Regions from separate parts of the Agrobacterium sp. 5Ca39 genome, predicted to be linked through region 2. Evidence: riboswitches for the same ligand, from Rfam matches in the RefSeq annotation. Region 2 holds a riboswitch; each other region holds the start of a gene.
What was found. Region 2 has a riboswitch for thiamine pyrophosphate ahead of thiB (thiamine ABC transporter substrate binding subunit). Riboswitches for the same ligand answer to the same signal wherever they lie in the genome.
Positions count from the first base shown of each region.

Region 1: another riboswitch for thiamine pyrophosphate. It lies ahead of thiC (phosphomethylpyrimidine synthase ThiC); the one in region 2 lies ahead of thiB (thiamine ABC transporter substrate binding subunit).
Region 3: another riboswitch for thiamine pyrophosphate. It lies ahead of ACZ47E_RS17095 (ABC transporter permease); the one in region 2 lies ahead of thiB (thiamine ABC transporter substrate binding subunit).

Region 1 is NZ_AP026436.1:2,196,241-2,200,343, forward strand. Features, by position in the region: partial or broken gene thiO (glycine oxidase ThiO) at 1-172, opposite strand, end outside; gene thiC (phosphomethylpyrimidine synthase ThiC) at 174-1,997, opposite strand; TPP riboswitch at 2,092-2,203, opposite strand; gene ACZ47E_RS10930 (acyl carrier protein) at 2,386-2,637, shown strand; gene ACZ47E_RS10935 (acyl-CoA dehydrogenase family protein) at 2,637-3,818, shown strand; gene ACZ47E_RS10940 (amino acid--[acyl-carrier-protein] ligase) at 3,823-4,103, shown strand, end outside.
Region 2 is NZ_AP026436.1:2,351,404-2,355,506, forward strand. Features, by position in the region: gene ACZ47E_RS11620 (thiamine ABC transporter ATP-binding protein) at 1-291, opposite strand, end outside; gene thiP (thiamine/thiamine pyrophosphate ABC transporter permease ThiP) at 288-1,928, opposite strand; gene thiB (thiamine ABC transporter substrate binding subunit) at 1,948-2,961, opposite strand; TPP riboswitch at 2,999-3,109, opposite strand; gene ACZ47E_RS11635 (VOC family protein) at 3,155-3,547, opposite strand; gene ACZ47E_RS11640 (ABC-F family ATP-binding cassette domain-containing protein) at 3,636-4,103, opposite strand, start outside.
Region 3 is NZ_AP026437.1:723,511-727,613, forward strand. Features, by position in the region: gene ACZ47E_RS17090 (ABC transporter substrate-binding protein) at 1-852, opposite strand, end outside; gene ACZ47E_RS17095 (ABC transporter permease) at 849-1,634, opposite strand; TPP riboswitch at 1,763-1,865, opposite strand; gene ACZ47E_RS17100 (alpha-glucosidase) at 1,902-3,893, opposite strand; gene ACZ47E_RS17105 (carbohydrate ABC transporter permease) at 3,905-4,103, opposite strand, start outside.

The DNA.
Region 1 (4,103 bases), 160 kb from region 2:
CCTCCGCATTTTCGCGCTCACACCAGGGAGCCAGCATGCCGCCGGCATAAAACGACGCTCCACGAGAAGGCTCGGCATTGCGCTCCGACACCTCGACAACAACGCCCCTCCGCGCCAGTTCGAAGGCCGCCGTCAAACCGGCGACCCCCGTTCCCTTGACAAGGACGTGCATTTTATTCGGCATTCGCAGGCGTCGGAAGCGGCATGTAAAGCTCACCGCCTTCCTTGAAGCGCGCGGCCATGGCCTCAAGCCCCTCCTTCTGCGCCTCGGCGCGGATATCGTGGGAAATCCGCATCGAGCAGAATTTCGGTCCGCACATGGAGCAGAAATGCGCAACCTTGTGCGCCTCCTTCGGCAGCGTCTCGTCATGGAAGGACCGAGCCGTATCGGGATCGAGCGACAGGTTAAACTGATCCTCCCAGCGGAACTCGAACCTTGCACGCGACAGCGCATCGTCCCGCACCTGTGCGGCCGGATGACCCTTGGCAAGATCGGCGGCGTGAGCGGCGATCTTGTAGGTAATGACACCCACCTTCACGTCATTACGATCCGGCAGACCGAGGTGTTCCTTCGGCGTAACGTAGCAGAGCATGGCGGTCCCGAACCAGCCGATCATTGCAGCACCAATGCCGGACGTGATGTGGTCGTAACCGGGCGCAATGTCCGTGGTCAGCGGCCCAAGCGTATAGAAGGGCGCTTCGCCGCAGGTCTTCAACTGCTTGTCCATATTCTCCTTGATCTTGTGCATCGGCACGTGGCCGGGGCCTTCGATCATCACCTGGCAATCCTTTGCCCAAGCGATCTGCGTCAACTCACCCAGCGTTTCTAACTCCGCAAACTGCGCCGCATCATTGGCGTCAGCGATCGAGCCGGGACGCAGGCCATCGCCCAGCGAGAAGGAGACATCGTAAGCACGGCAGATGTCGCAAATCTCGTCGAAATGCTCATAGAGGAAACTTTCCTTGTGGTGATGAAGACACCACTTGGCCATGATCGAGCCGCCGCGTGAGACGATGCCGGTGACGCGGTTGACGGTGAGCGGTATGTAATGCAGCCTGACGCCGGCATGGATGGTGAAATAATCCACACCCTGCTCCGCCTGCTCGATCAGCGTATCGCGGAACACTTCCCAATTGAGGTCTTCGGCAATGCCGTTCACCTTCTCCAGCGCCTGATAAAGCGGCACGGTTCCGATCGGAACCGGCGAATTACGGATGATCCATTCGCGGATATTGTGGATGTTGCGGCCGGTCGAAAGGTCCATGACCGTATCCGCACCCCAGCGGATGGCCCAGACCATCTTCTCAACCTCTTCCGCCATTGAGGAGGTGACGGCGGAATTGCCGATATTGGCATTGATCTTGACGAGAAAATTGCGGCCGATGATCATCGGCTCAAGTTCCGGATGGTTGATATTGGCTGGAATAATGGCGCGGCCCGACGCCACTTCCTGACGCACAAATTCCGCCGTGACGTAATCAGGAATATGCGCGCCGAAACTCTCACCGTCACGCGCGAGCTTCTCCTTCGCTGCCTCGCGCCCGAGATTTTCGCGAATGGCGATGAATTCCATTTCGGGCGTGATAATGCCCGCCCGCGCATAGGCAAGTTGCGTCACCGCCTTGCCCGCCGTCGCTTTCAGCGGCTGATGACGTACACCAAATTCAGGCGTCAGGCGTTCGCCTGTGGCAAAACCGTTATCCTCCGGCTTGACGTGCCGACCCTCGTAAGCCTCGACATCACCGCGCGCGACGATCCAGTCATGACGCAGACGCGGCAGACCCTTTTCGATCAGGACCGGATGGTTGGGGTCGGTATAGGGACCTGAGGAATCATAAACCGTGACCGGCGGCTCGCCCGCCGTCGGGTGCACTGCGATCTCGCGCATCGGTACGCGGATATGCGGATGCAAAACGCCCGGCTTATGGATTTTCGTGGAGGCGGCATGCGGGCCGGTTGTAACGACGAGCGGTATAGTCTTGGCAGCGATATTCATCTTGAGGCTCCAAAGTTTAACAGTGGAGACCCAGTTCGAGCCGGAATGATGGAAAATACCTGTGTGCCGAAACGCGGCGCCATGCGCCGCCCGACATCAGGTCTTTGCACCGTCCCTACGCCAGTATGAACTGGATCAGGTTCAACGGGTCACTGCGCATGAAAGCAGAATCTCAGCCCCTTGACGGGACACCCCTGGTGAATGGCCCCAGCAAAAAACACCCTCAGGCTTTTGTCAAGACCGGCGATCCATGCTTGGCAAAGGTGCGGGAATGGCGCATGCTGCCGTTAGTTGTAATTAACCTAACGGTTTAGGCGAATATTATCGTTTGCAACGTAACCATAAGCACAAACCATCCTGATGTGAAATTCATGGGAGATACGTCGGAATGAATGCGACTATACGTGAAATACTGGCAAAATTCGGCCAGCTTCCAACCCCCGTCGATACGATTGCAGATGAAGCCGATCTTTACGCGGCGGGCCTTTCTTCCTTTGCATCGGTGCAATTGATGCTCGGCATCGAAGAAGCATTCGATATCGAATTCCCGGACAATCTGCTGAACCGCAAGTCTTTCGCCAGCATCAAGGCCATTGAAGACACTGTTAAACTCATTCTCGATGGTAAAGAGGCAGCCTGATGAACGTCACCGTCGCGCCGCAGGATGAAACGCTGTCCGCGCGCGCGGGCCGTGTCGCGGCAATTGCCGCCAAATATGCGGACGAGGTGGATGTCACCGGCCGCTTTCCGCAGGAAGCCGTTGATGCATTGAGGCAGGAACGTCTGCTCGGCATACAGGTCCCTTCACTGCTGGGCGGCGAAGGCGCCTCCCTTCAGGAAATCGCCGATATCTGCGCCCGGCTTGGGCAGGCCTGTTCGGCAACGGCGATGATTTTCGCCATGCACCACATCAAACTGTCGAGCCTTGTGGAACATGGAGAGGCGAGCGCATGGCACGCCGACTTCATGCGCCGCGTCGCCGGCGAACAGCTTCTGCTCGGTTCCGCCACCACCGAAGGCGGCATCGGCGGAAATCTGCGTAACTCCATCTGCGCAATCGAAGTCGAAGGTGATAGCTGCCGGCTGGAGAAGGACGCCACGGTTATTTCTTATGGCAGCAACGCCGATGCGATCCTGATTACGTCGCGCGCCCACAAGGATGCCGCGCCCGCCGATCAGGTGATGACCGTCTTCCTGAAAAACCAGTATACGCTTGAGAAGACCCATGTTTGGGATACGCTCGGCATGCGTGGCACCTGTTCGGACGGCTTCCTGTTCCGCGGCGAAGCGCCGGCGGCGCAGATTTTCCCAAAGCCTTTCGCAGAAATCGCTGCACAATCCATGCTTGCAAGCTCGCATCTGCTGTGGAGCGCCGTCTGGTATGGTATCGCGTCGGATGCGGTGCTGCGCGCCCAATCTTTTGTCAGAGCTGCGGCCCGCAAGTCGCCCGGAACGGCTCCTCCCGGCGCGATCCGCCTTGCCGAGGTTTCCACCAAGCTGCAGGTGGTGAAATCCAACATCATAGCCGGTATCAAGGCCTACGAGGACACCAAGAGCGATCCGGAAAAATTGATGTCGATGGCCTTTGCCGTTGCCATGAACAATGTGAAAATCTGCTCTTCGGAAACCATTCTCGAGATCATCGACCACGCCATGCTGGTCTGCGGCATCATGGGCTACAAGAACGGCACGCCCTACAGCCTCGGCCGGCATCTGCGCGACGCGCATTCCGCCCGCCTGATGATTTCCAACGACCGCATTCTCGGCAATTCCGCCAATCTCCTGCTGGTTCACAGGCAGGACACCAGCCTCTTGGGATAAGACCATGGACATGCAAACATCGTTCCTCGATCGACTGTTCGAAGAAGGCCTGCTGATTGAAACGGGTGTGGACGGTCTTTATGGACGCAGCGGCCAGTTCGAGGACGTGATTGCCGCCTTCGAGCGGCTGATCGACCGCACCGGTGGCGCCGATGGCGCCGAAGCGATCCGTTTCCCGCCCGGCATCAACCGCGCCTATTTCGAAAAAAGCGGTTACATGAAGAGCTTCCCGCAGCTCGCCGGCACGGTCCATTCCTTTTGCGGCTGCGAACTGGACCATGTCAG
Region 2 (4,103 bases):
ATTGGTAAAAACGTCGAGATGGGCAAAAAGATTATTGTCCTGAAAGATCGAAGAGACAGGCCTTTCGGAAGGGTCGAGCGTCGTCACGTCCCGTCCGCCGATCATCACGCGGCCGGAATCCGGCAACTCGAAACCGGCAACGAGGTTAAGCAGTGTCGATTTTCCCGAACCGGATGCACCGACGACAGCGGTGACCTGCCCCTGCGGAAACGCACAGTCGAGGTCGAAATCCTGCGTTCCAAGCCGCAGCCTGACCCTGTCAAGCTGCACTGCGAAATCGTCGCCCTTCATGTCATCGCCTCTGCCGCTTTTGCCTGCTCCGGTTGTGAATGTCGCGATACGCCGGTTGCAGCAAGCAACAGGCAGACCACACCGAGAAGAAAGGCGTAACCGGCGGCATCGTTGGTCCGGTAGCTGCCCATATTGCTATAGACGAGCCACGGCAAGGTGACAAAATTCTCTGAACCGAACAGGGCAACCGCGCCGAGATCGCCAAGCGACAGGGCCATCGCGAAGGAAAATGCCATGGCCAGCGGCCGCCACAGGACGGGCAGATCGGCGAACCGCAGCCGCGGCAGACCCTGAAGCCCGAGGCTGGCGGAAAGTCGGCCGGTGCGGAGAAAATGACTGGTGACGGCCGGCTCCAGCACCCGCATGGCAAGCGGCAGGGCCATCAGCATGTTGATGAGCGCCACGAGAACCGGGGCATAAACAGCGACGTCACCGAAAGGCCGCAAGAGAAGGAACCATCCGCTTCCGAGCACCACGGGCGGAACCAGCAGAACCAGAGACGATCCCGCGCCGAGAACGCTGGACAAGAGGTGAAGAGGCCGCGCGGCCCGCCGTTTCGCGCTGACCGCCTGACGTGCGCGGATGATCGCCATGCTGACGATGATCACGAAAATTGCCGAGAACGCGGCAATCCCAAGACTTGTCGTCGCCGCGCGCAGGAAGACCGGTGCTGTGATGAGGCGCGGCAGGTCTGCCTGGACCCCCGAGAAGACAATGGCGACCAGCGGCAGTCCGATCAACAGCACCGCGGAAACGATGATTAGACCATCCCACAGGCGGGCCGCCGCCCGGCCCGCATCGAAACGGCGCACAGGCCGGCCAAGTGAAGCGATTTCCGCTTCCGGCGACGGCAGGAAGGCCAGAAGGCCGAGCAGGGCCGCGGTGAGGACGATCTGCAGAACCGAGAGCGCGATCGCCCGCTGCGGATCGAAATCGAACCGCAGCGCCTGGTATATAGCGACCTCCAGGGTGGTCGCCGCCGGCCCGCCGCCCAGAAGGAGCACGAGCGTAAAACTGGTGGCGCAAAGCATGAAGATGAGGCCGGCGATACCCGGAACAAGCCGGGACACGGCCGGCCATTCGACAAAACGGAAAACCGAGATCGGCCCCATGCCGAGGCTCGCCGCCATGCGCCAATATTCGCCCGGAATACGCTCCAGCCCGGCCAGCAACAACCGGACGGAAAGCGGCAGATTGAAAAACACATGAGCAATGAGGATGCCGGAAAGACCGTAAATGCTGAAAGGTTCTTCCGCGCCGGCGAAAACAAGAAGCGTATTCAAGACACCCTGCCTCCCCCAGATGGTAATGATACCGAAGGCGCCGACGATCACCGGCAGCCCCATCGGCACTGCCATCAACCGGATGATCCAGATCCTTCCCGGAAACTCCCGCTGCCGGGAGAGTGCCAAGGCCACGGGAAGACCAAGAATGATGGAAAGAAGGGTGGAGAGCGTCGCCTGATAAACCGTGAAGCGCAGAATACGCAATGTATAAGGGTCCAAAATGCCGGAAGCGGATGCACCCGCATCAAAGGACAGAAGCGCAAACACGGCGAGCGCCATGAACAGGAAAACGGCGGCAAAAGCCGCCGTCCCGAAAATGATTGACCGCCGGTAATCGCGACGCAGCATCATGCGTGGACGCGCCTCTTCTTCAATTCATGCTCATGGCCGTCAGCCATTCGTCTATCCATGCCTTGCGGTTTTTCGCGACCTCTTCCGGCTGCATCAGGAAAGTCTTCTGCGGCACGACGAGCCTGGAAAAGGCCTCCGGCAGGGGGGCGGAGGTTGCCGCAACTGGCATCATCCAGTTGTTTTCGGGAATGGTATCCTGAAAACCGGAGGTGAGGGTGAATGCGAGAAACTGCTTTGCAAGATCCTTGTGCGGCGCGTTTTTGAGAAGGCCTGACACTTCGATCTGGATGTAATGTCCTTCGGAGAAAGCTGCGGCCTGATAACGATCCGTCTTTTCGGCGACCATATGATAGGCGGGCGAAGTCGTGTAGGACAGCACCATCGGCACCTCCCCCTTGGTGAAGAGCCCGTAGGACTCCGACCAGCCCGGCGTAACGGTAAGGATCCGCTTCCTGAGCTTTGCCCAGGCTTCCGGCGCCTGGTCGCCATAAACCGATTTCACCCACAGAAGCAGCCCCAGTCCCGGCGTCGAGGTGCGCGGGTCCTGAATGGCTATCTTCTGGGCGGGGTCGCCTTCCACGAGTTCTTTGAGGCTCGTTGGTGGGCTTTTCAGCGTCTGGGTGTCATAGACGATAGCGAAATGGCCGTAATCATAGGGAACGAACACATCGTCCTCATAGCCGCCGGGTACCTTGGCCGCTGATGCATCAACGCCGCTGACATCGAAAAGGCCGGTCTGTTTCGCCTCCGCGACCAGATTTGTATCAAGTCCCACGACGACATCCGCCTTGGACCCCGGACCTTCCAATTTCAGCCGGTTGAGAAGCGCCACGCCGTCCGCCACGCCGACAAAATTGACGGTGCAAGCGCACACCTTCTCGAAAGCTTCCTTTATTTTGGGACCGGGCCCCCATTCAGAAACAAAGCTCTCATAGGTGTAGACCGTCAGTTCCGGTTTTTCCTGCGCAACTGCGAAGCCGGGCAGAAGCATGGAAACGGCAATAATGGAATTTACAAAAATACGACGGCGCACGAATATCTCCTCAAAACGAGGAGGGAAATAGCCGCCTGCATGAAAGCCGTCTAATCCCTCCGCCGGTATGAACCGGATCAGGTTCTTCGGGTTGGCAAGCCTCTCAGCCTTTTGCGCCCAAGCGCGAAAGACACCCCGTTAGATCAAGATAATGGTGTAGTCCCGCAGACCCGTCTTGGCAAGATGGCTGCCATCAACCCTGCTGCGCCATGTGCACCAGTTCCCAGACGTGGCCGTCGGGATCCTGAAAACTGCCTGCATACATGAATCCGTGATCCTGAACGGGTTTCCAGTGGCTGCCGCCTGACGCGAGCGCTGCCTCGATCATACGGTCGATTTCCTCCCGGCTTCCGGCGGAAAGACAGGTCAGTACCTCGGTACTCCGCTTGGCGTCGGCGATGTCGCCGTTGATGAAATCACGGAAACGCTCTTCCTGAAGGAGCATGACGAAGATGTTCTCCTCGACAATCATGCAGAGCGTGCGGTCATCGGAATATTCCGGATTGAAGGTGAAACCCAGTGTCGTGAAGAAGGCTCTCGATGTCTCGATATTCTTGACGGGCAGGTTGACGAAGATCATGCGCATGGTGTTGAACTCCTCCGAACCGGGACAGCAAACGGCATTTCCGCGGTCCTGTCAAAGGCGGATGGCGGGGCGGCCGGAAAGATCGTCCTCAGCCTTCCAGTTCCTCGCGCAGCATCTCCAGCTCCAGCCACTCCTCTTCCATGGCCTCAAGTTTTTCGCGCAGCTTTTCCATTTCCTGCGCCAGCTTGTTGAAGGCCGCCTGATCCTTGGCGAAGAGTTCCGGGTCGGCCATGCGCTGCTCGCGTTTTGCAATCTCTTCCTGCGCCTTCTCCATCTCCTTGGGGAGATTTTCGAGGGCGAATTTCTGCTTGAACGAAAGCTTGGCCTTGGCCTTTCCAGGCTCCTGCGAAGACGGGGCTGAAGGTGCGGCTTTCGCCTTTTCCTGTCTCTCAGCTTTTCGTTTCTCTTCCGCAGCTCCCTTGCGCTGCGCCATCATATCCGAATAGCCACCGGCATATTCGATCCAGCGTCCGTCCGGTTGATCGGGATTGGCCGGCGCGATGGTGGAGGTGACCGTACGGTCAAGAAAATCACGGTCGTGGCTGACAAGGATGAC
Region 3 (4,103 bases), on a different replicon from region 2:
GCGGTCGAGTGCGGCAGGGCGCTTGGCAAAACGCGGCACTGTGTCGAAGAAAGCCTGCTTATTCAGTGCGTCATCGAGATTGGGATAGGCCTTGATGAAAAGCTGCCAGGATTCCTGCGGGTGATTGGTGATGAAAATAGCGGCCTGTTCCACGGCGGAGAGGAAACGCGGCAGGCGGCTGTCTGTTGCGAGATCGCGATGGGTGACGAAGATCAGCTCGTCATAGGCCGGAACACCATGTTCCTCGGGAAAGAAGGATCGGCCTTCGTGGCCCTCGAGCTTCATCTGCGTCAGTTCGAAATTGCGGAAACCGCCGAGCGTGGCGTCCACCTTGCCGGCGATGAGCGATGGCGACAGGGAGAAATTGACGTTGATGAGTTCCACATCGTCTTTCGTCAGACCGTCCTTTTCCAGCATGCGCTTCAACATGGCATCCTCGAAGCCGGATACGGAAAAACCGACTTTCCTGCCCTTCAGGTCCTTCAGGCTTTTGATCGGTCCGTCAGCCAGCACGGTGACGGTGTTTAGCGGCGTTTCGACCAGTGTGCCGAAACGGACGAGCGGCAGGCCGGCATCGTGGTCGAGATAGAGGTTGGGCTGGTAGTGCACGCCGATATCGGCCTGTTTTGCCGAAACGAGGCGCGGAACGGCGGAAGGATCTGCCGGAGGAACAAGTTCAACTTCGAGCCCCGCATCCGCAAAAAGGCCCCGCTCTTTCGCGATGACCATCGGCGCATGGTCGGGGTTCACGAACCATTCCAGCAATACCGTAAGCCTGTCGGCCGCCTGTGACTGAACGGGGGCAAATATGCTTGTCGCCGCGACGACGAAAGAAAGAAGAGTTCGCTTCATGATGCTGAAAGTCTCCGTAAATACCCGAAAGGAATGGTGTGTTCTGTTTCCCTGGCCCAGGGCGCCAGATGGGCGGTGGCGCGATCCACCGCCAGTCGCAGCAGCACCGCCATGATGGCGAGTATCGCCATGGCGGCGAACATCGTGTCGGTCTGCATGCGGGCGTTTGACTGGATCATCACGAATCCAAGCCCTGCCGATGCGCCAACCCATTCGCCAATGACAGCGCCCAGCGGTGCGAGGGGTGCGGCCACCCGCAGCCCGGAGATAAGCGAAGGCAGTGCCAGTGGCACGCGCAACCGGGTGAGAACCTGCCAGTGGCTTGCCTGCGTCAGCGAGGCGGCATCGAGAATGGCGCGATCCGTCCGGTTGAGGCCATCGGTGAAGGAGGAGGCGACGGGAAAGAAGATGATGATCGCTGTCATCACCGCTTTCGAGGCCATGCCGAAGCCGAACCAGAGGACGAGGATGGGCGCCAGCACGAAGACCGGAAAGGCCTGCAAAACCAGAACCATCGGCCAGACGAGGCGACCGAGACGGGGGATTGCCGCGATGGAGAAAGCCACGAGAATACCGACCAGGACGCCGGCCGTCAGTCCAACGGCCATTTCGAGAAATGTAACCATGGCCTGCCCCAACAGGAAACCGGGGTGGCGCAGGAAGGCCGCGGCGACATCGGCCGGCGCCGGCAGGATATAACGGGGTGGGGAGAACAGCCATGTGCCTGCCTGCCAGAGAACAAGCAGGAGACCGACACCGTTCAACGCATGGGCGGCACGCATGAGCCGAACCTCAGACGCAGACGCACCGGGTGCGACGGACAAAAACTTTCAGCATCATCATTCGGTCTCCACACGTGACAATCGCGGAGATCAGGACAAAGCGGAGAAGAGAAAGGGCAGCGCCTCAAAGGCGCGACAGTTTCCGTTCCTACGCCGGCATGATCCGGATCAGGTTCAAGGGTCCGGCTCAACGCCATCTCAGCACCGTCTGGTGCTCCCCTCGGAATGGGTCGGAAACTGTCGTTTTTTTAGCTGGCTGTCAACGGCTCAGATGGTGCGGAGCTGTTCAAACAGGGTGACGTTGCCACTATCGGCGCGGTAGAAAACCGCGGGCCGGCCGAGTGGTGCTTCCACGGTAACCTCGTTTCCACCGCGATGATGCACGCCGCTCCACAGATGTACCCACTGGCCATCGCCCGGAAGATAGAGAGTGCGTTGCGCTTCTCCCGCTTTCCAGACAGGGGCCACCAGCATGTCGGGGCCATAGAGATAGCTGTCCTGAATGGCGTAAGTCTGCCGGTCATTCTCGTAATGCAGGAAAAGCGGGCGTTGCACCGGAAGCCCCGTCCTGGCCGCTTCGGCGGAGAGCGATTTCAGATAGGGGGCAAGCGCGACATAGACTGTCGTCATGCGGGCGAAATGGGCGAGAACCGCTTCATCCTGATCGATCTGCAGATTGTCACGCGGGCGGTTGCCCTCATGGGTGCGCATGACAGGCGTGAAGGCGGCCATCTCCGTCCAGCGCATGATGAGTTCCGCGGTGCGGACATTGCCGAACAGGCTGGTGTAACCGCCGATGTCGGAATGGTGATAGGCATTGCCCATGAGGCCGGATGAAAGCGCGCCGCAAATGACGGTGACAAGCCCATCATGACGGGAGAAGTCGACCGACTGGTCACCGCCCCAGATGAGGGGGCAATGGGCCTGCACTCCGGTGAAGCCTGCGCGCATGAAGAACAGCGTTTCGCCGGTCTTGTCGCGGCTTTCGACGGCTTTTGCATTGACCTCGGCCCACAGGGTGGGCCATGCATTGTGCATCAGCTTAGCGTCGACACCGTTGAAGAGCGTTATATCGATCGGAAGATATTCGCCGAAATCAGCCATCCACCCGGAAAGGCCGAAATCCAGCATGTTCTTGCCGATGATTTCTTCGGCAAACCAGTCGGCGGCAGCCGGATTGGTGAAATCGACCACGCCGCAATCGAACTCGCCGAAATCCACCAGCGCCGTTTTCCCTTCCGCATCCGTTGCGAAATAACCGGCCTGTTCGGCCACCGGGAAAAGCGGGCCGTCAACGCAGAGATAGGGGTTCACGTACCCCAGAAAACGGATACCCTGATCGGCAAGCTCGGCGATCTTCTGGCGCAGATGCGGATAACGGGTTTCGTTCGCCTGCCAGTCCCAGAACAGGCGTGCGCCGAAGGATGTCTGGCGAAGCCCCACCCAGTCCTCACACCACAGGCCCGACACCTGCGTTCCTGCTGCGCGGATTTTCTCCAGCCGCGCAAACGAATTGACGCCATCCTTTAATCCAATGATCGCGCCATTATATATCCATTCCGGCATTTGCGGCTGCCGTCCAAACCGTAGGGACAGCGCGGAGACGATATCGGTGAAACTGTCGCCGGCCAAAAATTCGATCTTCTCCGGGATGGCCCAGATTTCGATCTCGTGGAAATCGCCATTGCGGAAATCGAAGACCGAATAGGCGCTCGTTTCCACATGCAGCGCGTATCTACGCGACGAGAGATAGGTCGGCTGCGGATAGTTGGTGTTGTAATAATCACCGCCTGCCTTGCCGTTGACGTCAGACTTGAAGGTGATTTCGGTGGTCTTGTCGCGGCCAACGCCGGGCTCGGAGGTCCAGAGCGGAAAGCGCCGGCCGCGCATGTCGAAATAGGACATCTGCTCGCCGCCGCCCCAGACATGCTCGTCCGTTTCCGCAAAGACGCGCAGCCAGAGACGGTTGATGGTCTTGTCCAGCGCTGTCAGCAGGATGGCATTGCTTTCGAGTGTCAGGCGAAGGCGAGGGGTCTGTCCCGGTGCGGAGGAAAGCGTGACGCTGTCGCCGCTCACCTCGGCGTGGCGCAGGGCGGTTCGTTCGATGACGTAGTCTTCGATATCGAAATTGCCGCGATACATATCCATCCGCTCTTTGCCGAAACCGGCGAATAGGGCCGGCTCGTCGGGCGAATGGGAAAGGATGGTGCGGTTACCGATCGCAAGCGTAAATCCATCGTGGGTCTTTTCGAAATGCATGACTTAACCTTTTAGCCCTTGAGACCACCGGCGGTGAGGCCAGAGACAACCCGTTCCTGGAAGATGACGATGAGGATCGCGACCGGCACGATACCGACCACCAACGCTGCCGAAATGACCGGCCAGGGGAAAGCGAACTCCCCCTGATAAAGCTGGATGCCAACGGGCAGTGTGCGTAGCGCAGGGTTGGAATTGAAGGAAAGCGCCAGC